3 regions of the Brevibacillus sp. AG genome follow, and region 3 is predicted to be linked to each of the others. Evidence: predicted binding sites of a transcription regulator. Region 3 holds the regulator's gene; each other region holds the start of a gene.

Region 1 (8,139 bases), on a different contig from region 3:
CTTCTTTTTTTCTTGAAAAGCTTGTCCATTCGGAAACTTACTGGTGGCAGTTGCGTCTCAATGTAGGAGGAAAAAAGAGGGAGTGGGTTCGGTGTTCAAAGTGAAAAGAACAGTCTCGTGGTTTTTGTCGGGTACATTAGCTGCAGCCACAATTTTTGCCTCCCCCTTATCAGGAGTAGGCGCAACGAGTCCTGTGACCGTAGCGCAGGCTCAATCGGTTGTGGCTGTCCCGATGCACGTGACGAAAGGTGTCCAAAAGCTAGTCAAGCTTTTACCGGAGCTGTCTTCGCGCTATGTCGTTTACGGTGGCGATGTGGATGGACCTGGTGTTAGCGGGGTGGTGGTCACGTTTGCACAGTCTGCTGCTGAGGCCGAATCGTCCATGGATGATGCGATTTTCGACGGACAGACAGGGGAGTTGCTCAGACTGAAACTTACTCCGAAAATAGCAACAAAGCCTGCCTACCCGACTGAGCAGCAGGCCAAAACACGTGCGCTGGCTTTTGTCGCTGGTTTGCAGGGAACAGGTACAGGTAACGCCTATCAAGCGAGAGAGGTTTATAAAAATAAGGACCTGTTGACGGTTCGACTGGTGCGAGTCCTGAATAATGTTGTACTCGATGACGATTATGATTGTCTCGTCAGTTTTGATGCATCGGGAAGAATTGTTTGGTTTTCCACGTTTGATGGCAGGCTATACGAAAAAGTAAGCCCCTCTTCACTCCCATCTCCACAGCGCGTCATCTCTTCCGAACAAGTTGTACGAAAGTGGCAAGAAAGCCGTCCATTGGAACTTGTTTATTTATTGCCCATTCATAATCAAAGCGATCAGGTAGAAGCAAAGCTCGCTTATGTCCTGAAAAATGGAATTATAACGCAGCAACATACAGGTAGTGCATTGGATGCCTTTAGTGGCAAACGATTAGTAACAAAGAAGACCCGAGGGACAAACCCGTCTCAGACCATCAATGTGACAGGAACAGGTGAGAAGTGGGTAGCGCAAACAGAGTCGCAAGCGCGTGATTTGTTACGCATGTTGTTTCGAATCGAAACAGAAAAGCTGCCGCTATCCATCTACGAGGCGAATTACGATGATAGTCCAGCCCTTCGTTATTTCATATGGGGAAATTTTGGTGAGGGGGTTCCCGATGCCGACAAGATATCACGAATGGCTACCTTTCCCGAGGGAAGCAGTAATGGCGAGCAGCATCATCTTCTCGTGACGGATGCAAAGACTGGTGAACTGCTTGAATTTTCTACGAGGGTGAACAATCCGCAATGGTCTAATGTGAAAACGGATAAGAAGCGAGATCGAATAGAAGCGGATAAGCTTTTGAAAAGACTGACTCCGTCTGGAAGCAATCAAATCCAAATAACGGAGGATGGAAATAAAAGGTACACCTCGATCGTAGCTGATCCTCTCGTGAACGGCATTCCGGTTTATGGGATCAATCAGAGTGTGGAGGAAGGGATGTATACGATTCGGATCGATTCATGGACGGGTGCATGGGAACAGGTAAGCATAAACAAACCGGCCAGTGTCAAATACCCGGCCCATTCCCAAGCACTTAAAGAACAAGTGGCCATGACCCGTTTACTGCAAACCTTTCCACTTGAGCTGACCTACATCCACCAGTCGGATTACGAGAAAGACACGATTACATGGAAGCTCGGCTATGACCTTTCGTTTCGTCAGACTCGCTCGCATTGCTTCTGTGGGGGAGAATTTAATGTAGATGATACATTTTATGTGGATGCGATAACAGGAAAAGTGATCGTAAACGAATAGGACCCTGTATAAGAAAAAGCCGCCTTCTTCGATTTCGAAGAGTTGCGGCTTTTTGTATACGATTCTAGGCAGTTGCTTCGAATCCCGTGATTTGGTTGAGAGCGACTTTCTTATCATCCTTGAGGACGAATTCGACTACTCCGTTTTTCATGCTGACAGCTTTGACCACGCCTGTAAGAGGCGTATTGGTAGTGGTACCGTCCGGATTCGTCTGAGACTGGTTGTACGTGATGTTGTAGCCGATCATTTGCGCATAGGCAAGGGAGTTGCCCATTGTTCTGTTTTCAGGTTTCACCGTCATGCCTACGATTTCTTCGGCTTTTACGGTTGATCCATTATCCATTTGGAATTGAGCGGTACCGTTTTTGGTGGTAAAGCCAGTGATGACGCCATTCAAGATTTCATCAACCTTGGAAACGTCGTGTGTGGTATCTGGATTGCCATCCCGGTCGACTTCCTTGGTTACTTTATAGGAAATCTCTCGACCGATCATTTCCATGTACTTCACGCTGTTGTCGAGCGTATTGCCAGCCAGACCTTGTGATTCCAGTCCGGAGACGTCTGCCAGCGGAATCGGTGTCGATTCGCCTGCAATACGGAAGTAGATTTTGCCTTGATCCATGTATACGGCATCAAGTACGCCTTCTTTCTTCTCCGTCTTAGTTTCTCCCGTCATCTCGTCTTTTGTAGTAAGGGAATACGAAGCAGTACGACCTACCAGCTTTTCATACTTCTCCAAAGTGACCATGCTGTTGTTCGATTGCTCCATCAGCGTGGTCATTTTTGTGATTTTTTCTACCATGGTCAGCATACTTGTTTGCTGGATGAACTGAGAGTTGTCCATTGGGGACATAGGGTCTTGATGCTTTAACTGCTCGAGCATGAGCTTCATAAAGGCATTTTGGTCGAGCTCGGTGGTGAATTCTTTTTTGCCTTTATAGCTCAAATGAGGTTGTATATATGGGTTATTTTTAACGGTTGTTCCGGTATCTGACATGTCAATCCTCCCTGAAGGTGGCGAGTCTATCTGTGCATGTTTGCACTTCCTTCATCTTATATCGGAAAAATCGGTGGAAAGATGAAGACAAACGTTTGTTCGAATTTTGGGCTTAAACTAGCCGAAATTGTGTTATAATGGAAGTAGAAACAGTCATGCTATGAGGAGATGAACGAGGGAATGGAGCGTTTTGAATTGGTATCGGAGTTTCAACCGTCCGGTGACCAGCCGACCGCCATTGCCGAGCTGGTGGCAGGGTTGCAAGCTGGCAAGCGACACCAGACATTGCTGGGTGCGACGGGAACGGGAAAGACTTTTACGGCTGCCCAGGTAATTGCTCAGGTGAACAGGCCAACACTCGTGATGGCACACAACAAAACTCTGGCCGCTCAGCTCTGTGCAGAGTTTAAGGAGTTTTTCCCGAACAACGCGGTGGAATACTTCGTCAGCTACTACGATTACTATCAACCCGAAGCATACATTCCCCAATCGGATACGTTTATTGAAAAAGACTCGAGCATAAACGACGAGATCGACAAGCTCCGTCACTCGGCTACCAGTGCTTTGTTTGAACGCCGAGATGTCATCATTGTTGCCTCCGTCTCCTGCATTTACGGATTAGGTTCGCCTGAAGAGTATCGGGAGTTGCTCTTGTCTTTACGTGTTGGCATGGAAACAGGACGGGACGAGATTTTGCATCGTCTGGTCGATATCCAGTACACACGCAACGACATCAACTTCACGCGCGGTACGTTTCGTGTGCGGGGTGACGTCGTGGAGATTTTCCCTGCCTCAGAGAGTGAGCAGGCGATTCGCGTTGAGTTTTTTGGAGATGAAATAGAGCGGATTACTTCGATTGACGTACTGACCGGCGAGATTTTGGGACAGCGTGATCACATTGCCATTTTCCCTAAATCTCACTACGTGACGCGCGAGGAAAAAATGAAGCTGGCTGTCCAAAGCATCGAGGCCGAGCTGGAAGAAAGACTGAAAGAATTCCGTGATGCGGGTAAGCTCTTGGAAGCACAGCGACTGGAGCAACGCACACGGTACGATATTGAGATGATGATGGAGATGGGCTTTTGCTCCGGTATTGAAAACTACTCGCGCCATTTGACGGGACTGCCTGCCGGGCATGCTCCTTATACCTTGCTGGATTACTTCCCAGAAGATTTTATCGTCATGATGGATGAGTCGCATATGACCTTGCCGCAGGTTCGGGGGATGTATAACGGTGACCGCGCAAGGAAGGATGTACTGGTCGATCACGGATTCCGTCTGCCCTCTGCACGCGATAACCGTCCACTCAAGTTCGAGGAGTTTGAAGGAAAGCTGAAACAAGCGATCTACATTTCGGCAACACCTGGTCTTTATGAGCTGGAACACAGTCCGGAAATGGTACAGCAGGTGATTCGTCCGACAGGCTTGATTGATCCAACGGTTACGGTACGTCCGATCAAGGGACAGATTGACGATTTGATTGGCGAAATCCAAGCCACGATTGCGAAAAATGAGCGGATTCTCGTCACGACTCTAACGAAGAAAATGTCTGAGGATTTGACGGACTATCTGAAAGAAATCGGAATCAAGGTCCGCTATCTTCACTCGGATATTAAAACGATTGAGCGGATGCAGATATTACGTTCATTGCGCTTGGGTGAGTTTGACGTGCTAGTCGGAATCAACCTCTTGCGGGAAGGCTTGGACTTGCCGGAAGTATCGCTTGTGGCGATTTTGGATGCAGACAAGGAAGGCTTCCTGCGCAATGAGCGTTCGCTGATTCAGACGATTGGTCGGGCTGCGCGGAACTCAGAGGGACGCGTTATCATGTACGCGGACAAAATGACAGATTCGATGACCTCTGCGATTCGAGAGACAGAACGTCGTCGTTCCATTCAGATGGCTTACAATGAAGAGCACGGCATCACGCCGCAAACCGTGAAAAAGTCCGTCCGCGAAGTGATCGAGGCGACCAAGGTAGCGGAGGAAAAAGCAGATTACTTGCCACATGCAGACTTTAAGAAAATGCCGAAGAAGGATCGCGTGGCTGTTATAGAACGAATGGAAGAAGAAATGAAGGAAGCGGCACGCAACCTCATGTTCGAGCGTGCGGCCGAATTGCGTGATTTGATTCTTGAGCTGAAGGCGGAACTCTAAGGAGAGGTTTTTTTCATGCCATTAGAACATATTGTCGTAAAGGGTGCACGTGCCCACAATCTGAAAAATATTGATGTAGTCATTCCGAGGGACAAATTCGTCGTTCTGACGGGTTTGTCTGGCTCGGGTAAGTCCTCGCTTGCTTTTGACACGATTTACGCGGAGGGACAACGACGCTATGTCGAGTCTCTGTCTGCATACGCCCGTCAATTTCTTGGGCAGATGGACAAGCCGGACGTGGATTCGATTGAGGGACTTTCCCCTGCGATCTCGATTGACCAGAAAACAACGAGCCGCAACCCTCGCTCCACGGTAGGTACGGTTACGGAAATCTACGACTATTTGCGCCTTTTGTATGCGCGTGTTGGGAGAGCGGTTTGCCCGGAGCATGGCATCGAGATCCAATCTCAGACCATTGAACAAATGGTCGATCGACTATTGGAGTATCCTGAGCGCACGAAAATGCAGATTCTCGCGCCGATGGTACAAGGACGCAAGGGAGAGCACGTCAAGCTGCTCGAGGACATCCGCAAGCAAGGTTTCGTCCGCGTGCGGGTCAATGGTGAAATTACCGATTTGTCCGAAGACATTAAGCTGGAAAAGAACAAGAAGCATAACATTGAGGTTGTCGTTGACCGGATCGTCGTGAAGCCGGATGTACAGGCGCGTCTCGCAGACTCCTTGGAAACGGCACTTCGTTTAGCAGATGGCAAGGTCATCGTCGATGTAATGGAGCAAGAAGAGCTGCTGTTCAGTGAAAAGCATGCTTGCGCGATATGTGGATTCTCCATCGGGGAGCTAGAGCCGCGGATTTTCTCCTTTAACAGCCCGTTTGGTGCTTGTTCGGAGTGTGATGGACTGGGTGTCAAGTTGGAGGTTGACCCGGATATGGTCGTTCCCGATGCGACGAAGACGCTCGATGATGGGGCGATTGGCGCATGGGAGCCGAAGACTTCTACTTACTATCAACAATTGTTGGAATCAGCTTGCCGCCACTTTAATATTCGGATGGATGTGCCATACGAGGAGCTTACGGCAGCGCACCGACAAATCTTGATGTACGGCAGTGAAGGCGAAAAAATTCACTTCCGCTATGAGAACGAGTTCGGGCAAGTTCGTGAGGCAGTCGTACCGTTCGAGGGTGTCGTCATTAATCTGCAACGACGTCATTTGGAGACGAGCTCAGATTACATCCGTGAACAAATCGAAGGCTTCATGAGCCAAAAGGCGTGTCCTGTCTGCAAAGGCCAACGTTTGCGTCAAGAGAGCTTGGCGGTAAAGGTCGGGGAGCGCAGCATTTCCGAGCTGACTACGCTGTCGATTCTCGATGCGCATCAGTTTGTCGGTGGGCTGGAACTGACAGAGCGGGAAACGAAGATCGCGAACCTGATCGTAAAAGAAATCAAGGCGCGACTGAACTTCTTGATTGATGTCGGACTGGATTACTTGACGCTGAGCCGTGCGGCGGGAACATTGTCCGGGGGAGAAGCGCAGCGGATTCGACTGGCTACGCAGATCGGTTCTAGTCTGATGGGCGTTCTCTACATTTTGGATGAGCCGAGTATCGGACTACATCAGCGGGATAACGCGCGTCTGATCAAGACGCTGGAGCATATGACCAAGCTGGGGAATACATTGATCGTCGTCGAGCATGACGAAGATACGATGATGGCTTGCGATTATATTATTGATATTGGACCGGGCGCCGGCATACATGGCGGTCAAATTGTCGCGGCAGGAACACCGGATGAAGTCATGAAGGACCCTAACTCCTTGACTGGTGCCTATTTGAGTGGGCGCAAATTCATCCCTGTTCCGATGGAGCGTCGCAAGCCTTCGGACAAATGGATCAAGATTGAGGGTGCGAAGGAAAACAACCTGAAAAACGTCACTGCGAAGCTTCCTTTAGGCGTTTTTGTTGCCGTAACAGGTGTATCTGGTTCAGGAAAAAGTACATTGATCAATGAAATTTTGCAAAAGACACTGGCTCGCGATTTGAATAAGGCAAAGGTGAAGCCAGGGGAGCATCGACGCATCCTGGGACTGGAGCATCTGGATAAGGTGATCGACATCGACCAATCTCCAATTGGACGTACACCGCGTTCCAATCCGGCGACATATACAGGTGTCTTTGATGATATTCGCGACCTGTTTGCTTCCACCAACGAAGCCAAAGTGCGCGGCTATAAAAAAGGTCGCTTCAGCTTTAACGTCAAGGGCGGCCGTTGTGAAGCGTGCAGTGGTGACGGGATCATTAAAATCGAGATGCACTTTTTGCCGGATGTGTATGTGCCTTGCGAAGTTTGTCATGGCAAACGCTACAATCGCGAGACGCTCGATGTAAAATACAAAGGCAAGAACATTGCAGATGTGCTGGAAATGACCATTGAGGATGGCGTAGAGTTTTTCCGCAACCTGCCAAAGATTGAGCGCAAACTACAGACGATTGTAGACGTAGGGCTAGGATACGTAAAGCTTGGGCAGCCTGCTACGACGCTCTCTGGCGGGGAAGCGCAACGCGTCAAGCTCGCTTCTGAACTGTATCGCCGCAGTACAGGACGTACGCTTTACATCCTGGATGAACCGACAACGGGTCTGCATACAGATGACATTGATCGTTTGTTGAAGGTACTGCAACGATTGGTGGAAAACGGTGAGACGGTTCTTGTCATCGAGCACAATCTCGACGTGATCAAAACGGTTGACTACATCGTGGATTTAGGACCAGAGGGCGGTACTCGAGGTGGAGAGATTATCGGAACGGGCACACCTGAAGAAGTGGCCAAACTAGAAGGCTCTTATACGGGTATCTATTTGAAGCCGATCTTGGAACGAGATAGAGAACGGACGAATGCCAAGCTAGAGCAATTCGTTTCGAAGTAATCAAGAGATAGCCTCCCTGATCCAGGGGGGCATCTTTTCTAGGTGGACGTAAAGGGGAGGAAAAGATGGACTACGTGAAGGATTCTCTTGCCGCACTACCTGCCGATCTGGTGGCAGAAGCACAGAAGCGCTTTGATGGACAAGATCCTGCACACGATTGGCAGCATAATTTGCGTGTGATGGCAATGTGTGAGCGGATTGGTCGCGAGGAAGGGGCAGATATGGAAGTGCTGCGCCTCGCTGCTTTGCTGCATGACATCGGGAGAGCAGAAGAACGGCAAACAGGTGAGTGCCATGCCGAAATCAGTGCAAG
Region 2 (8,139 bases), on a different contig from region 3:
AACCGACCAGCTCTTCTGGAGACGCCCCTTTTATTGTAGTCGCAAGTGCTCCGGAGGCTTTTAGAATCATCATGCTGTGACTAGGATCGGGCTCTGTGCGTCGGTGGGTGGAGCTGCCGAAAAAGTGGATGCAAAAATGCCCCGGGAATTCATTTCCTTTAATCGCGCCAGCGCCGTGAGGCATTCCGTGCATGGATGCTGCAAAATAAGTACCGTCTACCTCTACCAGAATGGCTCTGCGCTTCCACGACCATTTTCCCTGATAAATGTTCTTCATGATCTGTGTATCCTTGCGTGTCAACGGTTGGACATCGGCATGGCGACTGCCTGCTCTGCGCTGGACATCAAAACGTTGTCCTGTCTCTAAATCAATCACGGTACCGAATTCCATCCGTTTCAACGTTTTTTTTACCTGTTCCCAGGGTATGGCATGTGCAAAATGGACTGCCTCAACGGATTTGGCCATTTCTTCGATCCGCTGGCGAACATCGTTTGCCAAAACATAACGGCGGGGCATTTCTTTTTCATAAAGCTGTCCATCGTGATCATATACATACGTTCGTTTTTTTACGGTCAGTGTAGCTCGTATCCAGTGTGGGTTGTAGGAGGCGACTTCGGTAGTAGAGCCTAATAGCCGCTTCGTAAATTGCTTTTGATCACGGAAGGACATGGTCGTTTGGAAAGAGGACTCAGGTGAGACTGAAACGGTGACCGTGATGTCATTCTTGACCTTGGCAAATGCAGAGTGTGGCATTGACAGTGCGATTACGAAAAGGCATATACAAAAAATAAGGACTTTGCTTCGCAACAATCAACACCTCCACTGCTTATCGTTTCAATTAAATGTCTGGCTCATGTTGCGTAAATCTTGGTATCATAACGCCCTTGCGCTTACGCCATACTGATTTCATACGGTGATCGAAGGAGGAGTCTTTAGACCATGTCTACCATGCCTAGAGGTAGCTACAAAGACCAGTTCCATCAGCGTTTGTACGTTCAGTTGAACCAGGGGCACAACAAGCTCAATTACCAACAGATCAACAAGATCAAAGAGCACATGCAAAGTGACGTGGACGAATATGCCCACTTGCAGCATGATGTGTCGGATTCACTCGGAATGAACAAACACTAACAGACACCGTATAACCCGTTCCTTTTATAGGGAGCGGGTTTTTTATATCCGAGTTCAAAAAGTCGACTTTTTGAACTCGGATATAAAATGGAAATACACGTTCGCTTTCTGGATGCTTTGTGTTACAGTAGAGAGTAGAATCTTTGCTCACGGAGAGTGGACTATGCGCATTTTAGGAATTGACCCTGGTATTGCGATTGTTGGCTTCGGGGTTGTGGATAAAGAGGGCAGCCAATTGCGTCCCGTCCAATATGGAAGCATTCAGACAGAAGCAGGATTGTCAGTACCGCTTAGATTGAAACAGATTTTTGAGGCAATGCAGAGCCTTCTGGAAACATATCGTCCCGATGAAATGTCCGTCGAAAAACTTTTCTTTAATAAAAATGTGACGACGGCTTTTACAGTTGGTCAAGCGCGAGGGGTTATTTTGCTTGCGGCAGAGCTGGCTGGTGTGCCGGTCTATGAATATACCCCGATGCAGGTCAAGCAAGCCGTGACTGGCTACGGGGGAGCAGAGAAGAAACAAATTCAGGAAATGACGAAGCTCCTATTGCGGTTAAAAGAAGTACCAAAGCCTGACGACGTGGCGGACGCATTGGGTATTGCGATTACGCACGCACAGTTTCGCGCGTTCATTTCCATTTCGGAAGGGGTTAAGAAATGATTGATTTTGTAGAAGGTACACTTAGTTATCTCGATTCGGAATACATAGTTATCGAAACGGGCGGAATTGGTTATCGACTGTTTTGCCCAAACCCGTACCAATTCGTTCGGTATGAAGGCAACAAAACCAAATTGTTTACTCACCACCATGTACGGGAGGATGCCATTCTGCTGTACGGCTTCGCTACCCGTGACGAACGCGATTTGTTCCGCAAACTGCTTGATGTTAGCGGAATCGGGCCAAAGGGCGGATTGGCCATTCTGGCTGCAGCGACGCCTGAGCAGTTGGTGATGGCGGTTCAACAGGAGAATGTTACCTATTTGACGAAATTTCCGGGGATTGGGAAAAAGACTGCCCAGCGCATTATCCTCGATTTGAAGGATAAATTGGTAGGATACACACCATCTGCGATTTTGACTGTTGCAGCGGGTGATTTGACAGCAGGCGAGCAAGCTGTGTCTGCACTGAACGAAGCGCTCGATGCATTGACCGCACTGGGTTACTCTGATGGTGAACTGCAAAAAATCAGAAACACGCTGTCTGAGAAATCAAAAGAGGGCGATGGTGTAGAAAAGCTCATCAAACAAGGGCTTGCGTTGCTCATGAGGGGGTAGGATTTTGGATTCTCGGATCATCACGACGCATATGAATTGGGAAGAAGATGCGGCGGAGCTGAGCCTCCGTCCTCGCTATCTAAACGAATACATCGGTCAACAGCACGTAAAGGAAAACCTGAAAATTTTTATTGAAGCAGCGAAAATGCGAAAAGAGTCATTGGATCACGTACTGCTGTACGGTCCGCCTGGTCTAGGGAAGACCACCTTGTCGCAAATTATCGCAAATGAGCTGGGTGTGAACATCCGCACGACGTCAGGTCCGGCTATTGAGCGTCCGGGTGATTTGGCGGCGATTTTGACGAATTTGCAAGAAGGCGACGTCCTGTTTATCGACGAGATTCACAGGCTCAACCGAAGCGTCGAGGAAGTTTTGTATCCGGCTATGGAGGATTTTGCGCTGGACATCATTATCGGTAAGGGGCCAAGTGCTCGCAGTGTTCGTTTGGATTTGCCGCCATTTACACTGGTTGGGGCCACGACGCGAGCTGGAATGCTGTCCGCGCCGCTTCGAGATCGCTTTGGGGTTGTAAATCGCCTGGAGTTTTATACAGTTCCGGAACTGACCTTTATCGTTTCGAGGGCAGCCGACATCTTGCAGGTCGTCATTCGAGAAGGCGGGGCAGAGGAGATTGCCAGACGTTCGCGTGGAACACCCCGGGTGGCAAACCGTTTGCTGAAGCGGGTTCGCGATTTTGCCCAAGTAAAAGGTGAAGGCGTCATTACGACAGAGATTGCCAAAGAAGCGCTGGAAAGATTGCAAGTGGATGCCTGTGGTCTCGATCATATTGACCATAAACTGTTGCTAGCGATTATTGATCGCTTTGACGGTGGACCGGTTGGGTTGGATACGATTGCAGCAACAATTGGAGAAGAGTCACAAACGGTGGAAGATGTTTGCGAGCCATATCTCATGCAGATCGGCTTTATGCAGCGGACGCCGCGGGGGCGTGTACTCACCCCGAGTGCGTACCAACACTTTGGTCGGGAGATGAAATCGTGAATCCTGTAGCCAAGCTACTTATTATTGGTGGTGCTGCTTTAATCGTAATCGGTCTTTTGTGGCAGGTAGGAGGCAGATTTTTGCCACTGGGGCGTTTGCCGGGAGATATCGTGGTAGAAAAGGAAAACGTCAAGTTCTACTTTCCGATTGTGACTTGTATTGTGATTAGCATCGTCCTGTCTCTTGGCATGTATTTATTCCGGCTGTTTAAATAGGCAAGTGTGAAGGCCATCGGAGCTCATTGTTCCGGTGGTCTTTTTGCATGCGGGTGTTTGGTCCCATTTTACGAAAAAGGCAGGAGATCAGCCTGCGATTGTCGAAAAACATGGGAAGACATGCCAATTTTTGACGAAATCAAGCTTAGACAAAATCAGGTGGAGAAAGGACAATGGACGACATGAGAAAGAAATGGATGGGGAAAGTCCTTTCGGTGGGCCTGCTATCAGTAGTTCTCGTAGGAGGACAAGTACCAGCGCAGGCTGCCGGCGACAATATCAGAGTTGCGCTATTTGTGGATACAGGACAAGGCTATCGGGGAGTAGTTCCTTCCGTTACGCTAACTGCTGAAAATGGAATGGGAGTCGTGCTCAATGGACCCGAGGGCAAGACAGATTTACCCGAATTAAAGGGAGATGCAGCTCGTTACCGGGTTGATGAATATCATTTGATCGTTGCCGAAACAGGTGACTGGAATCGCGCACAGCAGATTGCACAGCAAATGAGCCAACGAAAATACGAGGGCTCAATCCAGGTGACAAAACGTAACAGTCAGACCGTCTATCAGGTCGTAAGCGGAACGTATGACACGTATCAGGCTGCCGCCAATCAGGCAAAAACGGTTGCCCAAGCAATCGGGCAGAATCCGCTGGTAAAAGGTCCGCATCGACTCGAAGCGGGTAAATTCAAAAGCTTAAAGGAAGCGCAAGAATGGCAAGCGTCATTTGAAGCAGCCGGTATTCCTGCTTATCCCGTGATGGTATCAGATGGGGATAAAGTCAAATATGCGGTTTGGATCGGAGACGAGGTTAGTCCTGATGCTGTGAAAGAATTGAAACGAAGAGCAAACGCCGCATTTCCGTCTTTCTCCTATCAGGAGCCTGCCAGCCAATCTTATGTTATATTGAAGCAGGATGTATACGGATCACCAGATGAAATGATTTGGAAATATGTATTCTCCCCTCAAGTAAAGCTGACAGTTGAAGCGAATAAAGCAGGCGATGAATCGGTGATTGGCGTTGTAGAACGAGAGCAGCGCACATATCGCGGCGAGATGGAGCTGTCGGAATACAATGGTCACTTGACGCTAGTAAATGAGCTTCCAATGGAAGAGTATCTGTATGGAGTCGTTGGCTCTGAGATGGCTCCAGGCTGGCCGGTGGAAGCTTTGAAAACACAGGCGGTCCTGTCGAGAACTCGTGCTGTGTGGCAAGGCAATAAGTATGGAGTTGCCAATGTGTCCGATACGGTTTTCGAACAGGCGTATTATGGCTATACAAAAGAGTCTGATGATGTACGTGAGGCCGTCGACGAGACAGAAGGCGAAATCATTTACTACCAAGGCAAACCAGCTGAGTCGCTCTTCTATTCCAATGCGGGCGGTATGACGGCGGACGGCACAGAAGTATGGGGCAATCCAGTTCCTTATTTGCGATCTGTCGAGAGTAAAGACACATATCCAATGGACAATGCAAGCGTATGGTATCGCGTGGCTTTAGCAGATGGATCGCTCGGCTATGTAAGAAATGATCTAGTCACCGAAACAGGCCAAAGTAATTCAGAGGGACAAAGAATGGCGGTCATTTCGACCGAGAATACCAATTTGCGCTCAGGTCCAAGCACAACAACTCATCGTGTGTTGTCTGTACTCCCTACTGGCGCAGAAGTAACAATCCTCTCAGAAGTAAAAGAAGAAAATGCGTATTCGTGGACGCGTGGACCGTTTACCTCTACAGAGGTTGCAGCCATGATCAATGCCGCGCATGACAAGAACAAAGCTCCACGCATTTCAGGGAACGTAACGAGCCTGAAAGTGACAGAACGCGGTCCATCTGGACGTGTGATCGCGATGGAAGCAAATGGGACGCCGATCGTCGTTTCTTCACCGGATGCTTTCCGTTCTGTTTTTCAACAAGGTGGCTCCTCTCTGCGCAGCACGAAGTTTGAAGTAGAAATGATCAATGGTTCGCAATTCATCTTCCGTGGTACTGGCTTTGGGCACGGACTTGGTGTTTCGCAATACGGAGCTCGTGCGATGGCAGAGGAAGGGTATGACTACAAAGATATCTTGCAACACTACTACCAGGATGTGACAATCGAAAAGTAAGTCGTTTGCCACAAGATCTACCGCAAAAAGGAGTAACGATTTCGTGGACGTGCAACAATTTGATTTTGATTTGCCGGAGCATTTGATTGCCCAGCACCCGTTAGAAGACCGAACATCATCGAGATTGCTCGTATTAGAGAAACAAACAGGTAATATCGTTCATCAGCAATTTACCAATTTAATCGATCACCTCCAGGCAGGGGATGTACTCGTCATGAATGACAGCCGCGTTTTACCTGCCAGATTGATTGGAGAAAAGGCGGAGACTGGTGCAAAAATAGAAATCCTTTTGTTGAAATCACTGGGGGATGATCGCTGGGAGACGCTGGTGAAGCCCGGGAAGCGGATGAAGCCGGGGACAGAAGTGGTTTTTGGTAACGGTCTATTGCGTTGTGTATGTGAAGACGTGACAGAGACGGGTGGACGAATCGTGCGCTTTTTGTACGAGGGTATCTTTTATGAGATTCTCGACCAATTAGGCTCGATGCCTTTGCCTCCGTATATTCACGCACAACTGGAGGACAGTGAGCGTTACCAGACAGTCTATGCGAAGGAGCGCGGCTCGGCAGCAGCTCCGACAGCCGGCCTCCATTTCACGAAGCCGTACTTGGAGCAAATCGCTGCCAAAGGCGTACAGCTGGCTTACGTGACCCTGCATGTGGGACTTGGGACTTTTCGCCCTGTATCAGCCGATTCCGTGGAAGAGCATGTCATGCACGCGGAGTACTATGAGATTCCCGAGGAAACAGTAAAGCTGGTGAATCAGGCTAAAGCAGAAGGTAGAAGAGTAATCGCTGTCGGGACGACATCATGCCGCACATTGGAGACAGTAGGGCGCGCGAATGGAGGAAAGCTGGTAGCAACCTCTGGTTGGACGGATATTTTCATTTATCCGGGCTACACGTTTTCCATTCTGGACGGGCTCCTGACGAATTTCCACTTGCCGAAGTCTACGCTGGTTATGTTAGTGAGTGCTTTGGCTGGAAAAGAGAATGTGATGCGTGTCTACAAAACGGCTGTGGAAGAGGAGTATCGCTTCTTCAGTTTTGGCGATGCGATGTTCATTTTATAAAAATGTGAACAACCCACCTGTATAAGTGTATACTTATTAGTCAGGTGGGTTTACTTCACCCAGAAGTTTTTCTATAATAGGTAAGACTTACATACATAGCTTGAGGAGTGCAAAGATTTGGCTGTACGCTACGAGTTAATCAAAACATGCAAGCAAACTGGTGCACGTCTCGGTAAGCTACATACCCCTCATGGGACGATTGACACCCCTGTCTTTATGCCTGTCGGTACACAAGCGACAGTAAAGACGATGAGCCCCGAGGAGTTAAAAGCACTTGGCGCGGGCATCATCCTCAGTAATACGTACCATTTGTTTCTTCGTCCAGGGCATGAAATTGTTCGCGAGGCGGGTGGATTGCACGGCTTCATGAATTGGGACCGTGCCATTCTGACTGATTCCGGCGGTTTTCAAGTATTTAGCCTTAGTAACCTCCGTAAGATCACGGAGGAAGGAGTATCCTTCCGTTCTCACCTAAACGGAGAAAAGCTGTTTATTGGTCCTGAAGAGGCTACACAGATTCAAAATGCGTTGGGTGCCGATATTTTCATGGCATTCGATGAGTGTGCTCCTTATCCTGCGGAGTACGATTACGTAAAAAAATCAATGGAGCGAACAACCCGCTGGGCAGAGCGTTGTCTGAAGGCGCATACTCGTCCAAACGAACAAGCTTTGTTTGGAATCGTTCAGGGTGGCATGTTCAACGATTTGCGCGCACAAAGTGCACGTGATCTCGTTTCCATGGATTTCCCAGGATACGCGATCGGCGGTTTGAGTGTGGGAGAACCATTTCCTTTGATGTATGAAGTGCTGGAGCACACCGTTCCACTGCTTCCGACAAGCAAAGCCCGCTATTTGATGGGGGTTGGTTCACCAGATGCGCTTATCGACGGAGCGATCCGTGGCATCGACATGTTTGATTGTGTGTTGCCGACAAGAATTGCCCGCAATGGGACATGCATGACAAGCCAGGGAAGACTGGTCATCCGCAATGCAAAATACGCGCGCGACTTTACCCCGCTTGATCCAAATTGCGATTGCTACACCTGCAAAAATTACACACGTGCTTACATCCGACACCTGGTCAAGTCGGAGGAAACTTTTGGCATCCGATTAACTACCTACCACAACTTGCATTTCTTGGTGAAGTTAATGGAACAGGTGCGTCAGGCGATTGCCGAAGACCGCTTGCAAGATTTCCGCGACCAGTTTTTCGCTCAATATGGATTGGGTGAAGATAGATCTTTTTAATCGAGGGGGATTTTTTTCATGGATGGCTTGACTCAGTTTTTACCGATTATCATCATGTTTGCGATTTTTTACTTCTTGCTGAT
Region 3 (8,139 bases):
GCTCGTAAAAAAACGGAGCTGGCGAATTGAGCTTGACCTCTAGTGTAAAATCGTCTAACGCTTTGACCCCTACGTCTTCATGCGATCCTTTCCCTGTGTTGAATTCCTCTGCTCCTTTAATGAAATAAAGCATGTAAGCATATTCGGATGCTGTCTTCGGATCGAGATTTCTTTTCCAGGCGAACTCAAAATCATGGGCGGTTACCGAATCTCCGTTGCTCCATAACGCATTCGCCTTCAATTTGAACGTGTACGTCGTCAAATCCTCGGATACCGTATAACTGTCGGCAATTGCGTTGGCTATTTTCCCATCCGGTCCATAGCGAGTCAATCCTTCAAAACAGGCAGTAATGACATCAAAGGAAGTGCCATCGGAAGCAAGTCCAGGATCTGCTGTCGGAGGCTCTCCACCGTCTGCATTCCAATTCAGTACCCTCTCTTTTCCTGTTGGCTGCGCTGGTTGAGATGCCTGATCATTCGGTTTGTTCGTTACCGCCGTTTCACTTGTACTACAGCCCGCTAAAACTTGAAGTAGCAAGAAGCAGCTCAAAACGAAGCTCATCCTCTTTCTCATTGAGACCATCCCCCTTGATTCCATTCGATTCCATACACCAGTAAACGCTATCGCTTTATCACACTACCATGATAACGCAAGTGTAGACGAAACAAATCAGACGGTATGGCGAAAAACAGAGCGCATATAGACTCTTATTTTGTACAAATTGTCTAACTATTTAGAATTAACTGTTGATACAAATAAAAAAGCCAGTCTTCCCTTCGACTGGCTACAAGCGGTTGAAACGATTACACCGTTTCCAATAATTGCTCAACTGCTTCCACAACGGTCTCGATATGTTGATCGCTAATGTGTCGATGCGTCGTAAAGCGAATGACGTACTCGTCAAAATCAACAGCGAGCACTCCTTTTTCCTCCAAACGCTCCAAGAAGGCGACAGCTGTTTGTCCAATCGAGTCTGTATTCACCAGCACGATATTCGTCTCGACTTGCTCGACCTGAAGCGATAGCTGGCGCAAGCCTTTTGCCAATTGCTGTGCCCGTTCATGGTCTTCTGCCAATCGTTCGGCCATCTGTGTCAGAGCGATAATGCCTGGTGCTGCCAAATACCCTGCCTGACGCAGCCCGCCTCCTACTTTTTTTCTCCACCATCTCGCTTCTTCGATAAACGCACGATCTCCAGCCAAAATGGAACCCACCGGAGCACTCAGCCCTTTGGACAAACAAATCTGAACGGTATCGGCAAAAGCGCTTAGCTCACTGACTGCAACACCTTGAGCCACAGCCGCATTGAAGAGACGAGCACCGTCCAAATGAACGGGAATACCGTGTTTTTGTGCTGTATCATAGACACTCTTCATTTGCGCAACAGAGATTACCGCCCCGCCAGCGCGATTATGCGTATTTTCGAGACAGATCAATTTTGTGCGAGGAAAATGGATATTGTTGCCCCGAATCGCCCTCTCTACATCTTCTGCACGTAGAGCACCACGTTCTCCAACCAGCGTCCTTGTTTGTACGCCAGCCAATGCCGACATAGCGCCGCCCTCATAGTAAAAAATGTGTGAATCCGCTTCCGCAATGACCTCGTCTCCGTTAACACAATGCGTCAAAACAGCGACCTGATTGCCTTGCGTTCCACTTGTTACGAACAGAGCAGCTTCCTTTCCGAGTATTTCAGCCGCGATCGCTTCTAAACGATTGACAGTTGGGTCCTCTCTATAAACATCATCACCAACCTCCGCTTCCGCCATTGCTCGAAGCATCTCCTCGGTTGGTTTCGTAACGGTATCGCTGCGCAAATCGATTTTCATAGATGACTCTCCTTCCACCGTATTGTCATTCTCTAGACATATCGTAACACTTTCAACATTGCATCCTGTTTTCCCTCTTGCTAAGATGGAGGGGTAACTTACATACAGTTAGGGGATTTGACCTGTGAAACTAAAAATCACTCGTAACGCTGCCAAGCAATTGGCTCCAATCATCGAGGCAGAAGAAGACAAAGAATTGAAACTGCGCGTTTATATTACTCACTCTCACGGTGATCATGCACACTACGGACTCGCTCTGGACAAGCCAACAGAAGAAGATGTTGTGATCTCGACCGACAAAGAGATCGATGTGATTGTGAAAAAGGATGAGCCATTGCTGGATGGCATCATCATTGATTACCTTTTCTTGCCACAAGAAGGTTTTGTTATTACCAACCCTTCCAAAGGTAACACAGGCGACCACTAAGCATGATACAGATAAACCCTCTGCTTTTTTACAGGCAGAGGGTTTTCTTTGATGATGAGAATCTTATTCGTCAGTAGACATACTATACAGCGCTGTCGGTAAATCTTTCAGCAACGGTGAAGATACGTCATCAACCTGCGTCATAACAAGACGATGGACAGGACGTGTCATCGCGACATACAACAGTTTTGCGTCCCATTCATTATTTTGATACGCGTCTACATCCAGTAGAATGACCACATCAAACTGCAAGCCTTTTGTTAAGAAAGCAGGCATGATGGTTACGCCACCCGGAAATTGGTTATCTTTCGTTCCTAACAGGGTTAAATCAGCTATTTTGTCTTGCAGGCCTTTATGTGCTTTTTTACTCGCTTGAATAGTTTTCGCTACGATCGCAATCGTTTTGAAGCCTTCCGACTGGTAGGCTACCACACGCGAAGAGATGTCCTCCCACAGTTGCGCTCGTGAGCGAGCCTTGACCATGATTGGTTTTTCACCATGTCGCAAAACCGGTTTTGCCAATACCGTCTCGGGCAAATCAATTTGCCGCAACACTTCATTGGCACAGCGCATGATCTCAATGGTCGAACGATAGCTTTGTGACAACGTATAATAGGAAGGAAATAGCTGTGCAAAAATCCCCTTCGTCAACTCTTCCCAGGCATGAATCCCCCGGTAGCTATGAATACCTTGCGCAATATCTCCCACGATCGTTAGCGAGTTTCGCTTAGTTGCCAATGCAATGACGGCTATTTCTAACGCACTCAAGTCTTGTGCTTCATCCACGACCGTATGATCAAAATGCTCTGCCTTATTCATTCCTTCAACAATATGCTGCAAGTATAGCAATGGCGCGATATCTTCCGGCTCCAATCTCTCCTCTGCAAACAATGCAGCGCTAGACTGAGTCACATCACGGACAACTTCGTCTGAAATGTCAGCAGGTACGAGCTTGCGCAGCAATTCCTCGTCAGCAATCAACTCGCGATAAGCTGCGAAGATTTCCAGTCTCGGAAACGAAGTCAGGTACGTATCTAGTATCTGCTCCAGCATTTTCTCGAATTTGTACAAGCCTTCTTTGTCCAAATCGACTTTTCGCTCTCGCAAATGGGCAAACAATTGCTTGTTCATTTCTTGTTTCAAATGCTTGCGAAGCGCTTCTACCCGCCGATGATACGGCATATTGGCGAATTGCTCCAAGAAGCATTGGCGAATAAAATCACCCGGAATTGAAAATACTTGCTTCGTTTTGTTGTATAAAAAGCTGAGCTTCTTGAAAGGAATTCTTGTTTCGACGATATGCCGAATGTATTGCTCCAGGGCCTCCCGACAAGCGAGCGATCCTTTGAAGCGAAGCCTGTTTCGTGTCATTTCTTGCTGGCGCTCATCCTGCCCCTCTTCGAAGAACAATTGAAGAGGCTTATCAGGACTCACGATTCTCCATCCTTTTGGCAGCAGAGGCTTCACAAGACGCGCTGCCCAATCTACAAAAGTAGACTGTTGAACATCATCGACTCCCAGCTCAGGCAAAACCTCGGATATATAGGTAAGAAACATCCGGTTAGGTGCAAAAACCATGAACTTTTTGGACATCATGGAATCCTGGTAGTTATAAATCAAATAAGAGAGTCGGTGCAGAGCAATCGTTGTTTTTCCGCTCCCCGCTACTCCTTGCACAACAATCGGCCGTTCTTTTTCCGCTCGGATAATATCATTTTGCTCGGATTGAATCGTAGCGACGATGTCTTTTAGCCTACTATCGTTTGCCTGATTCAGATTGGCTGCCAAGAATTCATCAATGAAGCCCTCTTGCAAAAATTCGTCGGGATGCCCCATCTCGCGGTTAATCGTTTCTTTTACCGCTCCATCATAGATGCCGACGATCTTTCCGTCTTCGATCGCAAAATTACGCTTTAGTCGAACTTCACCACGCACGATCTCGCGTCCCATCCGGTAAAACGCTTCTTTGCTCTCACCGGAATAATAAAGACTGGCGATAGGCGCGCGCCAATCCACGACGACAGAATCAAACGTATCGCTGCGTACAATTCCCCGTTTTCCTATGTAGACCTCATCCAGCTCGTAGATTTCATCTTTCAAGAAATCCACTCTGCCGAAATATGGCTTCTCTCGACCCTGATCTTCCAGGTAGCTCAATTCCTTAGCCTTTTTATAGTTAACAACCTGTTTGACATAATCATCTGTTGCCTCGCGAATATCATTGCGAAGCTGCTCCATTTCTTCGTCGATCGCTGAAATTGTTTCATCCAGCTTTTTTTGTTCCAATTCATAATCACGATGCTGTGTACTCACATTCATTCCCCCTCACATGTATCGTGTCATTGAACGACTCAGGACCATTGCCTGGCCAACCATATTCCAACCGCACAAGAAAGTAGACCGACTCCCAAACTAAGCAGAGCGTACAAAGTGCCACGTAACAGTTGGCCTTCTCCCCAAAAAGAGACTACTTCCAAGGAGAAGCTTGAGAAAGTCGTAAATCCTCCCATGACCCCCGTTGCAAATAAGAGGTAGAGTGTCGGAGATAAAAAGCCACGTTCTTTCCCCAGCACGAACAAGATGCCGATGATCAAAGATCCACAAACATTGGCGATCCAGGTTCCCCACGGCCATCCCGGCTGATTCGCGAGCAAAGACAATAGGTAGCGCAAAAGAGAGCCAACTGCTCCTCCAACCGCCACAGCTATCCACGCCATCGCTTTCCCTCCCTGGCTATCACAGCTTATGTATGTCACAGAAAAAGACACCCTAGCGTCAAGCGAGGATGTCTGTCGTATCAGTAATTGTTATCTTACTGTTTTGGCTTATTTTCTTCAAGGTCTTCCACATAACGGATGGAATCCAAATTTGCTCTCAATGAAAGCTTAACGGCGTCAATGTACTTTTGGCGCAATGCTTTTTGTTCGAGCTTTTCCTCTTCGGTCAAACCTTCTTCGCGCGATTTTTTGACCAATTCGTTGATGCGTTTAATTTCTGCGTCAGATACCACTGCTGGTTCCTCCCACTCTGTAGTAGTGCCGCTTCATTATACCACATTCGAATGATCCCGCAAGACAGCCGAACACTTACGGAGTATCAGGAAGGATGAGAGTCTGACCTGGGTAAATCCTGTTGCTCTCTAAACCGTTCGCATCCTTAATTTCTATTATATAGTCCCGAACATCCATCTGATCTGTATTGTATTGAACAGCTAACGACCATAGGCTATCTCCAGATTGTACAGTTACTTCTATGCCTTGTGGCTCCTCCATTGGCGAAGAAGCAAACACTAGTTCGGTTAACAGGTAAAAAAAGAGAGTAAATGTAATAAGAAACAAGAGAGCTTGTCCTCTCGTGATACCAAAACGAACACGACGTTCTTCTTTTTTCTCGAAACGATTACGTACTGTCAATGAATTCATAATGATAGCCTCCTCGCAAACATACGTTCTGATCACTTGTAGCCTCATAATAAATGAGAACATATGTTCATGTCAACGATGAATCGAACTTATGTTTGTCGAACGCAAGCTCCCATGGTATAATATAGGAAAATATGTTCGAGAAATCAGGGGTGTCTTTCTATGTCAAAATTATCGAGTAGACAACAAGCCATCATCGAGTTCATACGAAAGGAAGTTCGTGATAAAGGATATCCGCCATCTGTACGTGAAATTGGGGAGGCAGTTGGACTAGCTTCCAGCTCAACTGTACATGGGCATTTGGCACGCTTAGAGAAAAAAGGCCTCATTCGTCGAGATCCTACCAAACCTCGTGCCATCGAATTGCTATCAGATGAAGATCGTTTTCAAGACAATTTCGAAGACTCTGTCGTCCGTGTGCCAGTAATCGGAAAAGTAACCGCTGGACAACCGATTACTGCCATTGAGGATGTAGAAGAGTACTTCCCGCTTCCAGACAATATCGTGACTTCTGACAAGGTCTATATGCTGCGCGTCTCCGGGAACAGTATGATTGATGCCGGGATTCTCGACGGAGACTACGTCATTGTTCGCCAACAGCACGTAGCCAACAATGGTGACATCGTCGTAGCCATGACAGAAGAAGACGAAGCGACCGTTAAAAGATTTTTCAAAGAAAAGAATCACTTCCGTCTCCAACCGGAAAATGCCACGATGGAACCGATCATCCTGGAGCATGTCACTATTCTCGGTAAAGTCATCGGTGTTTATCGACTCATTCACTAGTTCCCACGTAAAAAAGGACAGCCGAGGCTGTCCTTTTTGTTTTCTGTCTATTATCTGGCGATAAAAAACCAGATGATCATCGTAACTTGCAAGATGACTTTTACGACTGCACTACCCAAAAATCCGATCAGTGAGCCTACGCCCGCTTTCACTGCTCTCTCCATCGACTGCTTCTGTACCATCAACTCTACAAGAACGACGAATACGAACGGCAAGATCAGCATACCAAACGGTGGGAAAACGAAAATCCCGAGGATAATACCGATCGCAGCAGCGATGGACGACCATTTGGACCCTCCGTACCTTTTTACGAAGTACATATTTGTCAGCAAGTCAGCACCGTAAAGCAGAATGCTTAGAACGACCATTCCCCACCAAAAGGATGCCGGCAATCCCGCTCCCGGATCTGCAATGAAAAAGTGATAGAGCAAAAAGCCCGCCCACAGTAATATCGTATCAGGTAAAACGGGTAAGAAAATTCCTGCGATGCTTAGCAAGAACAATAACACAACCACTACCCACAAAAATATTTCCATCTACTACACTCCCTTCATTTAGGTATACGAGTGATTATCGATTTCGTTGCGTACTTATTCACTTTTGTCTAAACTATTTTAAAAGAAAGCAGACATGGAGGTAGTCTCATGAGAAATTGGCATGATCTCTCCTACTTGGGCAGAGGGACGATTCGCCAAAAAGCAGCGTTGGAAGCGATTCAACAGACGAACATCATGGAAGTACTATCCGATTACCACCCAGTGCTTGCCGGAACCATCCCATTGGACATTGATGTTGTGCAAAGCGATCTGGATATTATTTGCGAGAGTCATGATCTGGAGCAGTTTGAGCAGGCTGTTCGTACAGCATTTGGCTGCTTGCCCGGATTTGAAGTGACACACTTAGATGTAAATAGTACTCCCACGTGCGTTATCTCGTTTTTCACAGCTGGCTTTTGGTTTGAATTGTTTGCTCAACAGGTAGCTGTCGAAAAGCAAAACGCCTATCGTCATATGGACATCGAAGCACGATTGTTAGACATAGGAGGCTTGGATGCGTATAAACATATCAGGACTCTGAAGCAAAGCGGCATCAAGACAGAGCCTGCATTTGCTCGATACTTTCATATCCCGGGTGATGATCCATACGAGGCTTTGTTGCAATTGGAGCCGTTAACAGACCAGGAATTACGACAAAGAGTTCAACTGCTGCGAAAGGAATAATCTTCGAGCAAAGAGCCAATCTCTACTGCTTGAATGTAGGCTTTTCATTTAATGTCTCGTTAAGGTATCGGTCCAGCTTATTAAAATTCAGGAAATAAAAATCCCGTATTCAATAAAAAATACGGGATTTTTATAAATTGTTTATCTTGTTTTAAGCTTCACCTAGATGACGGTGCCCACCTTTATATATGTGGGGATGGAAGTCGAATGGCTACGGATGTAGAAAATACTCTTTGTCACGCCTATCAAAAAATACATGGAGTCAGTGAACAAGAGGCAAGAAATTGGTTCATCATTTTTCTTCTTGTTTTATTCGACGTAAGTAAATGGATTTATTTTAGACCAGAAGAGATCGCTTCCCAGAATTTTTGATCTTCCATACCGATCGCATATGTCGATACACCAGCTAACTCATATGTTTGCGTATAATGCGTCTTATTTTTTATACTTGTTT

The links. The regulator LexA, encoded in region 3, represses DNA repair genes until DNA is damaged. The targets are predictions, from matches to a motif close to CGAACATATGTTCG.
Region 1: a site for LexA is predicted at 2,875-2,888, ahead of uvrB (excinuclease ABC subunit UvrB). Genes of this name have one in related genera too.
Region 2: a site for LexA is predicted at 1,223-1,236, ahead of ruvC (crossover junction endodeoxyribonuclease RuvC). Genes of this name have one in related genera too.

What each region holds. Positions count from the first base shown of each region.
Region 1 covers NZ_JAQMYO010000004.1:517,630-525,768, forward strand. The annotation lists gene POF51_RS13820 (hypothetical protein) at 92-1,789, shown strand; gene POF51_RS13825 (flagellar hook assembly protein FlgD) at 1,854-2,786, opposite strand; gene uvrB (excinuclease ABC subunit UvrB) at 2,967-4,943, shown strand; gene uvrA (excinuclease ABC subunit UvrA) at 4,959-7,826, shown strand; gene POF51_RS13840 (HD domain-containing protein) at 7,892-8,139, shown strand, end outside.
Region 2 covers NZ_JAQMYO010000008.1:53,144-61,282, reverse strand. The annotation lists gene POF51_RS21350 (hypothetical protein) at 1-811, opposite strand, end outside; gene POF51_RS21345 (hypothetical protein) at 941-1,132, shown strand; gene ruvC (crossover junction endodeoxyribonuclease RuvC) at 1,296-1,796, shown strand; gene ruvA (Holliday junction branch migration protein RuvA) at 1,793-2,410, shown strand; gene ruvB (Holliday junction branch migration DNA helicase RuvB) at 2,415-3,413, shown strand; gene POF51_RS21325 (DUF2905 domain-containing protein) at 3,410-3,628, shown strand; gene POF51_RS21320 (SpoIID/LytB domain-containing protein) at 3,802-5,736, shown strand; gene queA (tRNA preQ1(34) S-adenosylmethionine ribosyltransferase-isomerase QueA) at 5,780-6,808, shown strand; gene tgt (tRNA guanosine(34) transglycosylase Tgt) at 6,926-8,056, shown strand; gene yajC (preprotein translocase subunit YajC) at 8,075-8,139, shown strand, end outside.
Region 3 covers NZ_JAQMYO010000001.1:996-9,134, reverse strand. The annotation lists gene POF51_RS00055 (peptide ABC transporter substrate-binding protein) at 1-574, opposite strand, end outside; gene ltaE (low-specificity L-threonine aldolase) at 805-1,830, opposite strand; gene POF51_RS00045 (HesB/IscA family protein) at 1,955-2,257, shown strand; gene POF51_RS00040 (HelD family protein) at 2,321-4,570, opposite strand; gene crcB (fluoride efflux transporter CrcB) at 4,609-4,974, opposite strand; gene POF51_RS00030 (DUF896 domain-containing protein) at 5,070-5,267, opposite strand; gene yneA (cell division suppressor protein YneA) at 5,344-5,679, opposite strand; gene lexA (transcriptional repressor LexA) at 5,842-6,465, shown strand; gene POF51_RS00015 (DUF456 domain-containing protein) at 6,516-7,001, opposite strand; gene POF51_RS00010 (DUF4269 domain-containing protein) at 7,110-7,685, shown strand; partial or broken gene POF51_RS32140 (hypothetical protein) at 7,848-8,057, shown strand; gene POF51_RS00005 (glycosyl hydrolase family 18 protein) at 8,018-8,139, opposite strand, start outside.